One region of the Nocardioides pakistanensis genome, then DNA from elsewhere that is predicted to be linked to it. Evidence: predicted binding sites of a transcription regulator. Region 1 holds the regulator's gene; each other region holds the start of a gene.

Region 1 (4,021 bases):
AGGTGACGATGAACGGGAACTTCCGGTGCAGCGCCTGGAGGTCCTTGTCCTCCTTGTACTGCGCATGCCGCTGCCGGTAGTCGGCCAGCGACACCATCTCGTGGGCGGGCACGGGGGTGCGCAGGTCGCCGTACTCGTCCGCACCGTACTCGTAGAGGTAGTCGCCGAGGTGGATCACCGCGTCGAGGTCGTTGCGCCGGGCCAGGTGGCGGTAGGCCGAGAAGTACCCCGCGGGCAGGTTGGAGCAGGAGGCCACACCGAAGCGCAGGTTGCGCGGGTCCGCGTTCGGGGCCGGCGCGGTGCGGGTCTGGCCGACCGGGCTGGCCACGCCCTTGTAGAGGAACCGGTAGTAGTACGTGGTACGCGGACGGAGGCCGGTGGCCTCGAGCTTCACGGTGTGGTCGCGCTTCGCGCTGGTCGTGAACGCGCCCTTCGCGACCACGTGGCGGAACCGGCGGTCCATGGCGACCTGCCACCGTACGACGACCCGCGGCCCCTTGCCCGAGCCGGCGGTTGCCTGCGGGGTCGGGGTGACCCGGGTCCACAGGATCACGCTGGTCGGGTACGGGTCCCCCGAGGCCACGCCGTGGCGGAAGTACCGGTTCGGGGCGGCCTCGGCCTCCTCGGCGATGGCGACCCCGAGGGCGGCGGCTCCGGTGGTGGCGGCGCCGGCGACGAGGAGGGAGCGGCGGTCGAGCTCGATGTTGGTCACGCTGCATCCAACGACGCTGTGCCGGATCGGTGACGTGAGGTAGCGACTGTTCACCGTTCGTTCAGCTGTTGCGCGGTCTCGACGTGAGCCGGGTCACCCCAGGCCCGGCGGTGATGCGGTCGGCGCGCGTGACTCCCTGCAAGGATGGGGCGATGGGGTCTCTCTACGTGGTCAGCGACGTGCACGGCCATCGCGACGACTTCCTGCGGGGGCTGGACCGGCTCGGGTTCGGCGCCGACGACGAGCTGTGGATCCTCGGTGACCTGCTCGACCGCGGTCCCGACGGCTTCGGCGTCGTCGAGGCGGTGATGCGGCTGCAGCGCGAGGCTCCCGGCCGGGTGCACGTGCTGATGGGCAACCACGAGATCCTCGCCGTCGGCCGGTACCGCTTCCCCGGGTCGCAGTTCTCCGCGTCCTGGCGGGCCAACGGAGGACTGGCGGAGGACCAGGCGCGCTTGCGTGAGGAGCACATCGCCTGGCTCGCCTCGCTGCCCGTGCTCGGCGGTGCCAGGAGCTATCTGCTGATGCACTCCGACACCACGGCGATCACGACCTGGGGCGGCAGCGTGGAGGAGGTCAACGAGACCGTGCGCGACCTGCTGTCCGACCCGGACGACCTCGAGGCGCATTGGCAGGTGTGGGCGCTGCTCACCCGCCGCTACGAGTTCGCCGGCGGCGACGGCAGGGAGGTCGCGCGCGGCCTGCTCACCAGGTACGGCGGCCAGCAGATCGTGCACGGCCACACGATCATCGGCTCGTTGCTCGACGAGCCGTCGTCACGGGTCACGCAGCCACTGCTGTACGCCGACGGGCTGGTGCTCGACATCGACGGCGGCCGTTACGACCGCGGGCCGCTGTTGTTCGTCGAGCTCGACTGACGCGCTCCGGGCGTCCAGACGCGGCGGCGTCCGACCCCTCAGACGCAGCGGATCGTACGGGTCAGACCCTGCGCAGGACCGCGGTGACCTTGCCGAGGATGGTGGCGTGGGTGCCGTCGATCGGGTCGTAGGCCTCGTTGTGGGGGAGCAGCCAGACCTTGCCGTCCTTGCGCTGGAAGGTCTTGACGGTGGCCTCGCCGTCGAGCATCGCCGCGACGATCTCGCCGTTCTCCGCGGTGGGCTGCTGCCGCACCACGACGTAGTCGCCGCTGCAGATCGCCGCGTCGATCATCGAGTCGCCGACTACCTCGAGCAGGAACAGGGTGCCCTCGCCGACGAGGGTCTTGGGCAGCGGGAACACGTCCTCCACCCGCTCCTCGGCCAGGATCGGACCACCGGCGGCGATCCGGCCGACCATCGGCACGTAGGTGGCGGCCGGCATCGGGCTGACTCCGGCGTCGCCGGTGGCGGACTCGACGACCTCGCCGGGGGAGAAGACCTGCATCGCGCGGGGACGGTTGGGGTCGCGCTTGAGGAAACCCTTCTCCTCGAGCGTCCGCAGCTGGTGGGCGACGGAGGAGGAGCTGGTCAGGCCGACCCGCTCGCCGATCTCGCGCATGCTCGGCGGGTAGCCACGGGCCTCGATCGACTCGCGGATCACCTCGAGCACCCGCTGCTGTCGCGGGGTCAGGCCGGAGGCGTCAGGGGGTCCGTCGGGGAGCTCGGAGACTGCTCTGCCCTTGCCTGATGCCATCGTCCATGCCCTTCTCGAGTGCCGCGCCGTCGTCGCGCCTGGCCTGTTCACAAGGTAGACCTGAATCGGTGCCGCTTCAAACACCTGTTCGAATGGGCGTGTCTGGTTGAGTTCCTCCATGACACAGTCCCCCTCCCTTGGTACCTCCGTCGTCGTCACGGGCGGAGCGCGCGGCATCGGCCGCGGTATCGCCGAGCGCATGGTGGCCCGCGGCCATCACGTGCTGATCACCGACATCGACGGTGCGGCTGCCCGTCGTACCGCCGAGGAGATCGGCGCGGTCGCCGGTCTCCAGCAGGACGTCCGCGACGAGGCGTCACACCGCGCGGTCGCCGAGGAGGCGTTGCAGCACGGTCCGCTCGCGGTCTGGTTCAACAACGCCGGTGTCGGCAACGACGGGGCGCTCATGGAGCTCTCCTCCGCCTCGGTCGAGCAGCTGGTGCACGTCAACCTCCTCGGCGTCGCCTGGGGGATGCGCGCGGCGGTCGACGCCTTCGGCTCGCGCGGCGGCGACATCGTGAACACCGCCTCCCTGTCCGCGCACGGACCGGTCCCCGGTCTGTCGGTGTACGCCGCGACCAAGGCCGCCGTCGTGTCGCTGACCCAGTCGGTCCACGTCGAGACGCCCGACAACATCAGGGTCCATGCACTGTGTCCAGACGGGGTGGCCACCGCGATGGTGGAGGCGATGAAGGCGGACGGCATGGCCAAGGCGCTGGTCCACTCCGGCGGTGCCCTGCTCGGCGTGGACGAGGTCGCAGAGGCGGCCGTGGGCCTGGTCGGCACCAACCGCGTCGTCCGCTCGGTGCCCGGCTGGCGGGCCGGCCTGATGCGGTTCACCTCCGTGACGCCCTCGGTGTCCATGAAGGGTCTGAACATCTTCCTGTGGGACGGTCGCCGCGCGATGCGCCGCGGCCGGCCGCGCTGAACGGCGGCGTTCGCCAAGGGATGCCGGATTCCCTCTGACCGTGGCGGCCCGGCACGGGGAGGGAGATCGCCCCGCGCAGGGCTCCCGCGACTCGGGTTCGGTCGAACACATGTTCGGCGTGTCTCTTGCACAGCCTTCTGCCTGGCCCTATGTTCGTACACGTGTTCGATCGAACAGGGTTTCGAGAGGCGCCCGCCGAAAACTGTCGGCGGTCACCGATAGACCTCTGTTCATGGACGTACGGCACGGCAACTCCCAGGAGGTCTCACCCATGAGCGCCATCGTTGCGGCACACGACTTCGGCTTCACCGGTCCCCGTTCGGTTCGGCGTACGCCGAACGTGCGGCTGACCCGACGCGGCCGGCTCGTCCTGCTGATGCTGTTCGTGGGGCTGGCGTTCGTGGCACTGACCGTCTTCGGTGGTCACTCCGCTGCCACCGGTGAGGCCGGAGCGCCGGTCGAGACCCGCACCGTCGTGGTGGGGGAGGGTGACACCCTCTGGGGCATCGCCAGCGAGATCGCCGAGCCGGGCGAGGTGCGCGAGATGATCCACCACATCCAGGAGCTCAACGCGCTCCCCAGCGCGAGCCTGCAGCGAGGGCAGGAGCTGGCCGTCCCGCTGGGCTGAGATGACTTGTTGCCGGCTTCCTTCGACCCGTGGCCGGCTTCGAGGGGAAGGACGAGGGCGGAGCTGCCAGCGCTGGCTCCGCCCTCGTCGACTGTTCAGGCTCCCTGCCGGTCACCTCTCT
Region 2 (4,021 bases), on a different contig from region 1:
CCGCGTGCGTGTCCGCCGGGAGCTTGCCGGCCTTGCGCACCGGGACGAAGCCCGCGCCCAGGGCGAGCGCCACGGGTGCGGCGAGGATGAAGCCACGGGCCTCCATCCCGACGACCTTGTCCACCACGACCTCACCGGTGGCGTCACGTCCTGCCCGGGCCAGCACCTCGATCACGGCGGAGAAGCCGTCATGGTCGGCCAGCAGCGGCGTGATGTCCTTGAACACCACGCCGGGCTGGGGGAAGTCGGGGATGTCGCGGATCAGCTCGTCGAGGTGCTTCGCGAGGTACTCGTCGTGCCAGGAGGCGTCCGCGGGCGCGCCAGCCGCCCGGTGTGCGCCGGTCACGGCCTCAGGCCTGGTCGGTGGAGTCGGTCGGTCCGCCGAGCGCCCCGGGCGCGGCGCCGTCGACGACCCGGACGACCGCCTGGCGGGCGACCTTCATCTCGGTGCCGGGCGACACGGCGAGTGTGAGCGTCTCGTCCCCGATGCTGGTGACCGTGCCGAAGATGCCGGAGCCCAGCATCACCTCGGACCCGACCTCCACGCTGTCCTGGATCCGGGTCATCTCCTGCTGCCGGCGCCGCGCGGGACGGATCACCAGGAACCAGAACGCCAGGACGATCAGCAGAAGCGGGAGAAGGGTCCCCAGCGTTTCCTCGGACAACAGTGGCTCCTCAGCAGCGGTTGGTGGCGACGTCTCGGACCGTACGACGGTCGGCGGTCGAGTCTAGCTGCGGGGGCTACTCGTCGCCGAACAGGTCCGGCTGGACCGCTCCGCCGGCACCGAGACCGAACGCGGCGTCCGCGGGGACCGGCAGGCCGAGGTGCTCCCACCCGGCCGGGGTGGCGACGCGACCGCGGGGGGTGCGCGCCAGCATCCCCATCCGCACGAGGAACGGCTCGGCGACCTCCTCGACCGTCTCGCGCTCCTCGCCCACGGCGACCGCCAGCGTGCTGACGCCGACAGGGCCGCCGCCGAACCGCCGGCAGAGGGCGTCGAGGACGGAGCGGTCGAGCCGGTCGAGGCCGGACTGGTCGACCTCGTAGAGGTCCAGCGCCCGATGGGCGACGTCGAGGGTCACGGTGCCGTCGGCGCGCACCTGGGCGAAGTCGCGGACCCGGCGCAGCAGCCGGTTCGCGATTCGGGGGGTGCCCCGGGACCGCGAGGCGATCTCGCCGGCGCCGTCGTCGGTGAGCTCGACCCCGAGCAGCCCCGCCGAGCGGCGCACGATGAGCTCGAGGTCGGCCGCCTCGTAGAACTCCAGGTGCGCGGTGAACCCGAACCGGTCGCGCAGCGGGCTGGGCAGCAGACCTGCGCGTGTCGTGGCTCCGACGAGGGTGAACGGCGGGATCTCCAGCGGGATCGCGGTCGCGCCCGGGCCCTTGCCGATCACGACGTCGACCCGGAAGTCCTCCATGGCCATGTAGAGCATCTCCTCCGCCGGCCGCGACATCCGGTGGATCTCGTCGACGAAGAGCACGTCGCCTTCGTTCATCCCCGAGAGGATCGCGGCGAGGTCGCCGGCGTGGGTGATCGCCGGACCGGAGGTGAGACGCAGCGGCGCCGACATCTCGGCGGCGATGATCATCGCCAGGGTGGTCTTGCCGAGGCCGGGCGGACCGGCGAGCAGCACGTGATCGGGCGCCGCCTGCCTCGCGCGGGCGGCCTGGAGCACCAGCGACAGCTGCTCGCGCACCCGCTCCTGACCGATCACCTCGTCGAGCGTGCGGGGCCGCAGCGCCGCCTCGACCGCTCGCTCGTCGCCCTCGGCCTCGGCGGTGACCAGCGATCGGCTCTCGACGTAGGACAGCTCGGCCTCGTCGTACTCGCGCTCGGTGATCCGGCGGCTGCTCTCACTCATCGGCTCACGCCTTGCTCAGCGTGCGCAACGCCGCCCGGAGCAGCGCGGCGACATCGGGCTCGGCCATGCCGTCGGCCTGAGGGGTGACCGCGTCGACGGCCTTCTCGGCCTCCTTGGCCGACCAGCCGAGGCTGACGAGGCCGGCGTGGACCTGGTCGCGCCAGGCCGCCGCCGGCGCGGACGCGGAGGCAGCGCGCGGCATCGAGACGCCGGTGGGCGCGCCGATCCGGTCCTTGAGCTCGAGCACGATCCGCTGGGCACCCTTCTGGCCGATCCCGGGCACCCTCGTCAGCGCCTTGATGTCCTCGGTGCTCACCGCGCGCCGCAGGTCGTCGGGCGAGAGCACCGCGAGCATCGCCTGCGCCAGCTTGGGGCCCACGCCGCTGGCTGTCAGCAGCATCTCGAACAGCGTCTTCTCGTCCTCGTCGAGGAAGCCGAACAGCGTCATCGAGTCCTCGCGCACGATCATGCTGGTCGGCAGCGTGGCCTCGGTGCCGGTGCGCAGCGTGGCGATGGTGCTCGGGGTGCAGTTCAGCTCCAGCCCGACCCCGCCGACCTCGACCACGGCGGAGGTCAGCGAGACGCTGGCGACGGTCCCGCGGACGAAGGCGATCATCGTGTTCCCTTCCCGGCAGCGGCGACCGCCGCCTCGATCCTCTGCTGCGCCCCACCGCGCCAGATGTGACAGATGGCCAGCGCGAGCGCGTCCGCCGCGTCCGCCGGCTTCGGCGGCGACGGCAGCCGCAGGATGCGGGCCACCATCGCGGTCACCTGCGCCTTGTCGGCCCGGCCGCTCCCGGTCACCGCCGCCTTGACCTCGCTGGGGGTGTGGAGCACGACGGGCAGCCCCCTGCGCGCCGCACAGACCATCGCGATCCCACTGGCCTGGGCGGTGCCCATGATCGTGCTCACGTCGGAGCGGGCGAAGACCCGCTCGATCGCCACGGCGTCCGGGGCGTACTCCTCGATCCAGGCGTCCACGCCCTTCTCGATGGTCACCAGCCGGACCGGCACCGGCTCCGAGGACGAGGTGCGCAGCACGTTGACGTCGACCAGCGACAGCGGCCGGCCCACCGACCCCTCGACGACTCCCATCCCGCACCGGGTGAGGCCCGGGTCGATCCCGAGGACGCGCACGTGGGGCCCCTTCCTGGTCGGTGGTGTCCGAACACATGTTCGGACACCACGCTAACCGACGGCTGCCCCGAAGAGCTCCCGCGACACTCCGGGAGCCACGGCGGCGGCGTCACTCCTCGTCGAGGGCGGCCATCACGTCGTCGGGGATCTCCTGGTTGCCGAACACGTTCTGCACGTCGTCGAGGTCCTCGAGCGCCTCGACCAGGCGGATCACCTTCTTGGCACCCTCGAGGTCGACCTCGACGCTCATCGACGGCACGAACGACGCCTCCGCGGAGTCGTAGTCGATGCCGGCGGCCTGGAGCGCGGTGCGGACCGCGACCAGGTCGGTGGCCTCGCTGATCACCTCGAACGAGTCCCCGATGTCGTTGACCTCCTCGGCACCGGCGTCGAGGGTCGCCTCGAGGACGTCATCCTCCCCGACGCTCTTGCCGTCCTGCTCCTTGGCGACGATCACGACGCCCTTGCGGTTGAACATGTAGGAGACCGAGCCGGGGTCGGCGAGGTTGCCGCCGTTGCGGGAGATCGCGGTGCGGACCTCCATCGCGGCGCGGTTCTTGTTGTCGGTCAGGCACTCGATGAGCAGCGCGACACCGTTGGGGCCGTAGCCCTCGTACATGATCGTCTGGTAGTCGGCCCCGCCGGCCTCAGCACCCGAGCCGCGCTTGACCGCGCGGTCGATGTTGTCGTTGGGGACCGAGGACTTCTTGGCCTTCTGGATGGCGTCGTAGAGCGTCGGGTTGCCCGCAGGGTCTCCCCCGCCCATCCGCGCGGCGACCTCGATGTTCTTGATCAGCTTGGCGAACAGCTTGCCTCGACGGGCGTCGATGACCGCCTTCTTGTGCTTGGTGGTCGCCCATTTGGAGTGGCCAGACATGAGGTGTTGCCCCTACTTCCGGTTGTCGGTCCCACCGTCCGACGCGGCGAGCCGGGACTCGACCATGTCGACGAACAGCGCGTGCATTCTGTGGTCCCCGGTGATCTCGGGGTGGAACGACGTGGCGAGCAGGTTCGCCTGTCG
Region 3 (4,021 bases), on a different contig from region 1:
TCGCCCTCGACCACCTCGAGCCCCTCGATCCCGTGGCCGGCCGGGGCGTCGGTCAGGTTGCCGCCGAGACCGGGGGCGCCCTGGCCGCCGACGACCTTGCCGTCCTCACCGACCGCGAAGACCCCGAACGTGGTGACGTTGCCGTCGGCGCGGGCCGCGCCGTCGACCTGCACGAGGTCGTCGACGACGTCGGCGGGGACGCTCTTCGACGTCGGCGAGATGTCGTCGCCCACACCGCCGGCCGGACGCACCACGACGTCACCGACGGTCGAGGCGAAGATGCCGTTGAAGCTGCGGCTGAGGGTGTCGGTGAACACGAACGTGCCGGCGACGAACGCGACGCCGAGCACGATCGCGGTGGTGCTCAGCATCAGCCGCAGCTTGCGGCCGAGCAGGCTCTTGAGGGCTGCCTTCCACATCAGCGGGCCACCGCCTGCTCGGGCACGCGGGCGTCGAGGCCGGCCATGGTCTCGAGCACCTGCTCGCGGGTGGGCTTGCGGAGCTCGTCGACGACGCGGCCGTCGGCGAGGAAGACCACCCGGTCGGTGTAGGACGCCGCGACCGGGTCGTGGGTCACCATGACCACGGTCTGGCCGAACTCGTCGACCGAGCGGCGCAGCAGGCCGAGCACCTCGGCGCCCGAGCGCGAGTCCAGGTTGCCGGTCGGCTCGTCGGCGAACACCACGTTCGGTCGGCTCACCAGCGCCCGGGCCACGGCGACCCGCTGCTGCTGGCCGCCGGAGAGCTCGTGGGGCCGGTGCCCGAGACGCGACCCCAGACCCACGGCGGCCACCACGACGTCGTACCACTCGGGTTCGGGACGGCGGCCGGCCACCGACAGCGGGAGCACGATGTTCTCCTCCGCGGTCAGGGTCGGCACGAGGTTGAACGCCTGGAAGACGAACCCGACCCGGTCCCGCCGCAGCCGGGTGAGGCCCTTGTCGTCCAGGGTCGCGAGGTCGGTGTCGCCGATCAGCACCGAGCCGCTGTCGGCGCGGTCGAGGCCGGCGGCGCAGTGCATGAGCGTGGACTTGCCCGAGCCCGACGGGCCCATGACGGCGGTGAACTCCGCGTCGTGCAGGTCGAGCGTCACGCCGTCGAGGGCGCGTACGGCGGTCGGGCCGTCGCCGTAGGTCTTGGTGAGGTTGTGGATGCGTGCAGCAGTCATGGCCGTCAACGTAGGAGCGGGGGCCGTCGTCGCGGCACCGGCAGGACCACCGTTGTGCCCCGGACCTGCCCCTGAGCCGACCCTGACCCCTGACCCCGTCGCTCTCCGGGGCCGAACGGACGTGCACTCGCCCGGGGGCGGGACGGGGTCTGCGCGTGGACCCGGTCGGTGGTGTTCGTGAGTGCACGTCGAGTCGGCCCCGCCGCACTAGAACATGTGTTCGAATCGTCGTACTCTGACGGCATGACCGTGGACTTCCAGGCCTCCCTGTTCGACGAGCTCGTGGAGGCACCGTCGGGTGGACCGGCTCTGGGCGAGCTCGGCGAGACCGTGCGGCGCACCCCGCTGAGCCGCGGGGCATGGGTCGACGTACGCCCCGCGTGGGTCACCGGCGCCGACGACCTCTTCCGGCGGCTGCTGTACGACGTGCCGTGGCACGCCGAGCGCCGGCAGATGTACGACCGGGTGGTCGATGTGCCGCGACTGCTCAAGTTCTACGGCCACGGCGAGCCGCTCCCCGACCCGCTGGTCGCCGAGGCCCGCGACCGGCTGAGCGCCCACTACGGCACCGAGCTCGGCGAGCCGTTCACCACGGCCGGGTTCTGCTACTACCGCGACGGGCGCGACTCGGTCGCCTGGCACGGCGACACGATCGGGCGCAGCCGCACCGAGGACACCATGGTCGCGATCGTGTCGTTCGGCGAGGCCCGTCGACTGCTGCTGCGTCCGCGCGGCGGTGGGTCAACGATCTCGTTCGTCGTCGGCCACGGCGACCTGCTGGTGATGGGCGGGTCGTGCCAGCGCACCTGGGAGCACGCCGTCCCGAAGACGACCCGCCCGGTCGGGCCCCGGATCAGCATCCAGTTCCGGCCGCACGGGGTCCGGTAGCAGCGGCGTCGGGCGCCTCGGCCTCGGCGTCGAGCACGGCGGGAACCGGATCGTCCTCCGCGGCGTCGAACCGCCAACGACGACCCGAGGAGACCCACGATGTCCCGACGCCCCACGACCCGCCTCACCCGCACCTTGATCGTGCTCTCGGTCGCCGGAACGCTGGCCCTGACCGGATGCGCGCCCGACGACGAGCCCGAGACCCAGGGAGCGGACCCGGCCGACGCCGGAGCCGGCGGGTCCGGCGAGGGGCGGGCCGCGGGTGGGGCGGCCGCCTCGTGCGTCGCGGCGGTCAGCTACGAGGACACCCTCTACCTGCAGGTCGACGCCGGTGAGGTCTCGCCCGGCGCCGCGCTCGAGGGAGCCGAGCTGCCCCCGTGCGACGACACCGGCGGGGGCGAGGAGTCCGAGGCGGAGGCGATGCCGGTGGAGGCGTTCGCGGTGCAGGGCGTCGACCCGCGTTATGCCGTGCTTTCCGAGGGCCCCGACGGGCTGTGGGTCTACGTCGCCCGGAGCCACGCCCCGGGGCTCGCCGACGCCGCGCCCCTACCGGCGGACGTCGCCGCCGCGCTGGGCCTGGACTGAGAGACCGCCTGGACCTCGTACTGTTCCGAGGTTCCACGCCACAATCCTTCAGCTGAACGGTTGTGACGTGCCATGGTGCAGAACGGCTGTCACAACCGGTCAGGTGAACCGTTGTGACAGTCGAGTGCCCGGGCCTCACGCCGGCCGGAGACGCGGAAGGGCCCCGGGAGATCCCGGGGCCCTTCGCAGTGGTGCTGGTGGTGCCGGACTCAGAAGTCCATGCCGCCCATACCACCGTCGGCACCCGGCATGGCCGGAGCCTTCTCGGGCTTGTCGGCCACGACGGCCTCGGTGGTGAGGAACAGCGCGGCGATCGACGCGGCGTTCTGCAGCGCCGAGCGGGTCACCTTGGCCGGGTCGAGGATGCCCTCGGCGATCATGTCGACGTACTCGCCGGTGGCGGCGTTGAGACCGAAGCCGGGCTCGAGACCGCGCACCTTCTCCGCCACGACGCCGCCCTCGAGGCCGGCGTTGATCGCGATCTGCTTCAGCGGCGCGGAGGCGGCGTGCTTCACGATCGCGGCACCGGTCGCCTCGTCGCCCTCGAGCTCGAGCTTCTCGAACGCCTTGTCGCTGGCCTGGACGAGCGCCACGCCACCGCCGGCGACGATGCCCTCCTCGACGGCCGCCTTCGCGTTGCGGACGGCGTCCTCGATGCGGTGCTTGCGCTCCTTGAGCTCGACCTCGGTGGCCGCGCCGACCTTGATCACCGCGACACCGCCGGCCAGCTTGGCCAGGCGCTCCTGCAGCTTCTCGCGGTCGTAGTCGGAGTCGCTCTTCTCGATCTCGGCGCGGATCTGGTTGACCCGGCCGGCGATCTGGTCGGCGTCGCCGGCGCCCTCGACGATGGTGGTCTCGTCCTTGGTCACGACGACCTTGCGGGCCTGGCCGAGCAGCTCGATCCCGGTGGTCTCGAGCTTGAGGCCGACCTCCTCGGAGATGACCTGGCCACCGGTGAGGATCGCGATGTCCTGCAGCATGGCCTTGCGGCGGTCACCGAAGCCCGGGGCCTTGACGGCGACGGACTTGAAGGTGCCGCGGATCTTGTTGACGACCAGCGTGGACAGGGCCTCGCCGTCGACGTCCTCGGCCAGGATCAGCAGCGGCTTGCCGGACTGCATGACCTTCTCGAGCAGCGGCAGCATGTCCTTGACGTTGGAGACCTTCTGGTTCGCGATCAGGATGTAGGGATCCTCGAGCACGGTCTCCATGCGCTCGGCGTCGGTGACGAAGTACGCCGAGATGTAGCCCTTGTCGAAGCGCATACCCTCGGTGAGCTCGAGGTCGAGCCCGAAGGTGTTGCTCTCCTCGACGGTGATGACGCCTTCCTTGCCGACCTTGTCCATGGCCTCGGCGATGATCTCGCCGACCTGGGTGTCA

Evidence for each region. Region 1 encodes LexA, which represses DNA repair genes until DNA is damaged. Its sites were predicted from a motif close to TCGAACANNTGTTCGA; they were not measured.
Region 2: ruvC (crossover junction endodeoxyribonuclease RuvC) is a predicted target of LexA. The motif match lies at 3,028-3,043, and genes of this name have one in related genera.
Region 3: ACYVIH_RS11890 (alpha-ketoglutarate-dependent dioxygenase AlkB) is a predicted target of LexA. The motif match lies at 1,377-1,392, and genes of this name have one in related genera.

Annotation. Positions count from the first base shown of each region.
Region 1 is NZ_BAAGUV010000056.1:21,560-25,580, reverse strand. It holds gene ACYVIH_RS17620 (alkaline phosphatase D family protein) at 1-712, opposite strand, end outside; gene ACYVIH_RS17615 (metallophosphoesterase family protein) at 865-1,590, shown strand; gene lexA (transcriptional repressor LexA) at 1,652-2,344, opposite strand; gene ACYVIH_RS17605 (SDR family oxidoreductase) at 2,463-3,272, shown strand; gene ACYVIH_RS17600 (LysM peptidoglycan-binding domain-containing protein) at 3,544-3,900, shown strand.
Region 2 is NZ_BAAGUV010000070.1:57,039-61,059, reverse strand. It holds gene ACYVIH_RS20390 (adenine phosphoribosyltransferase) at 1-346, opposite strand, end outside; gene yajC (preprotein translocase subunit YajC) at 351-665, opposite strand; gene ruvB (Holliday junction branch migration DNA helicase RuvB) at 742-1,863, opposite strand; gene ruvA (Holliday junction branch migration protein RuvA) at 1,868-2,479, opposite strand; gene ruvC (crossover junction endodeoxyribonuclease RuvC) at 2,476-2,958, opposite strand; gene ACYVIH_RS20365 (YebC/PmpR family DNA-binding transcriptional regulator) at 3,110-3,877, opposite strand; gene pdxT (pyridoxal 5'-phosphate synthase glutaminase subunit PdxT) at 3,890-4,021, opposite strand, start outside.
Region 3 is NZ_BAAGUV010000025.1:122,431-126,451, reverse strand. It holds gene ACYVIH_RS11900 (ABC transporter permease) at 1-419, opposite strand, end outside; gene ACYVIH_RS11895 (ABC transporter ATP-binding protein) at 419-1,168, opposite strand; gene ACYVIH_RS11890 (alpha-ketoglutarate-dependent dioxygenase AlkB) at 1,412-2,056, shown strand; gene ACYVIH_RS11885 (DUF6281 family protein) at 2,156-2,641, shown strand; gene groL (chaperonin GroEL) at 2,851-4,021, opposite strand, start outside.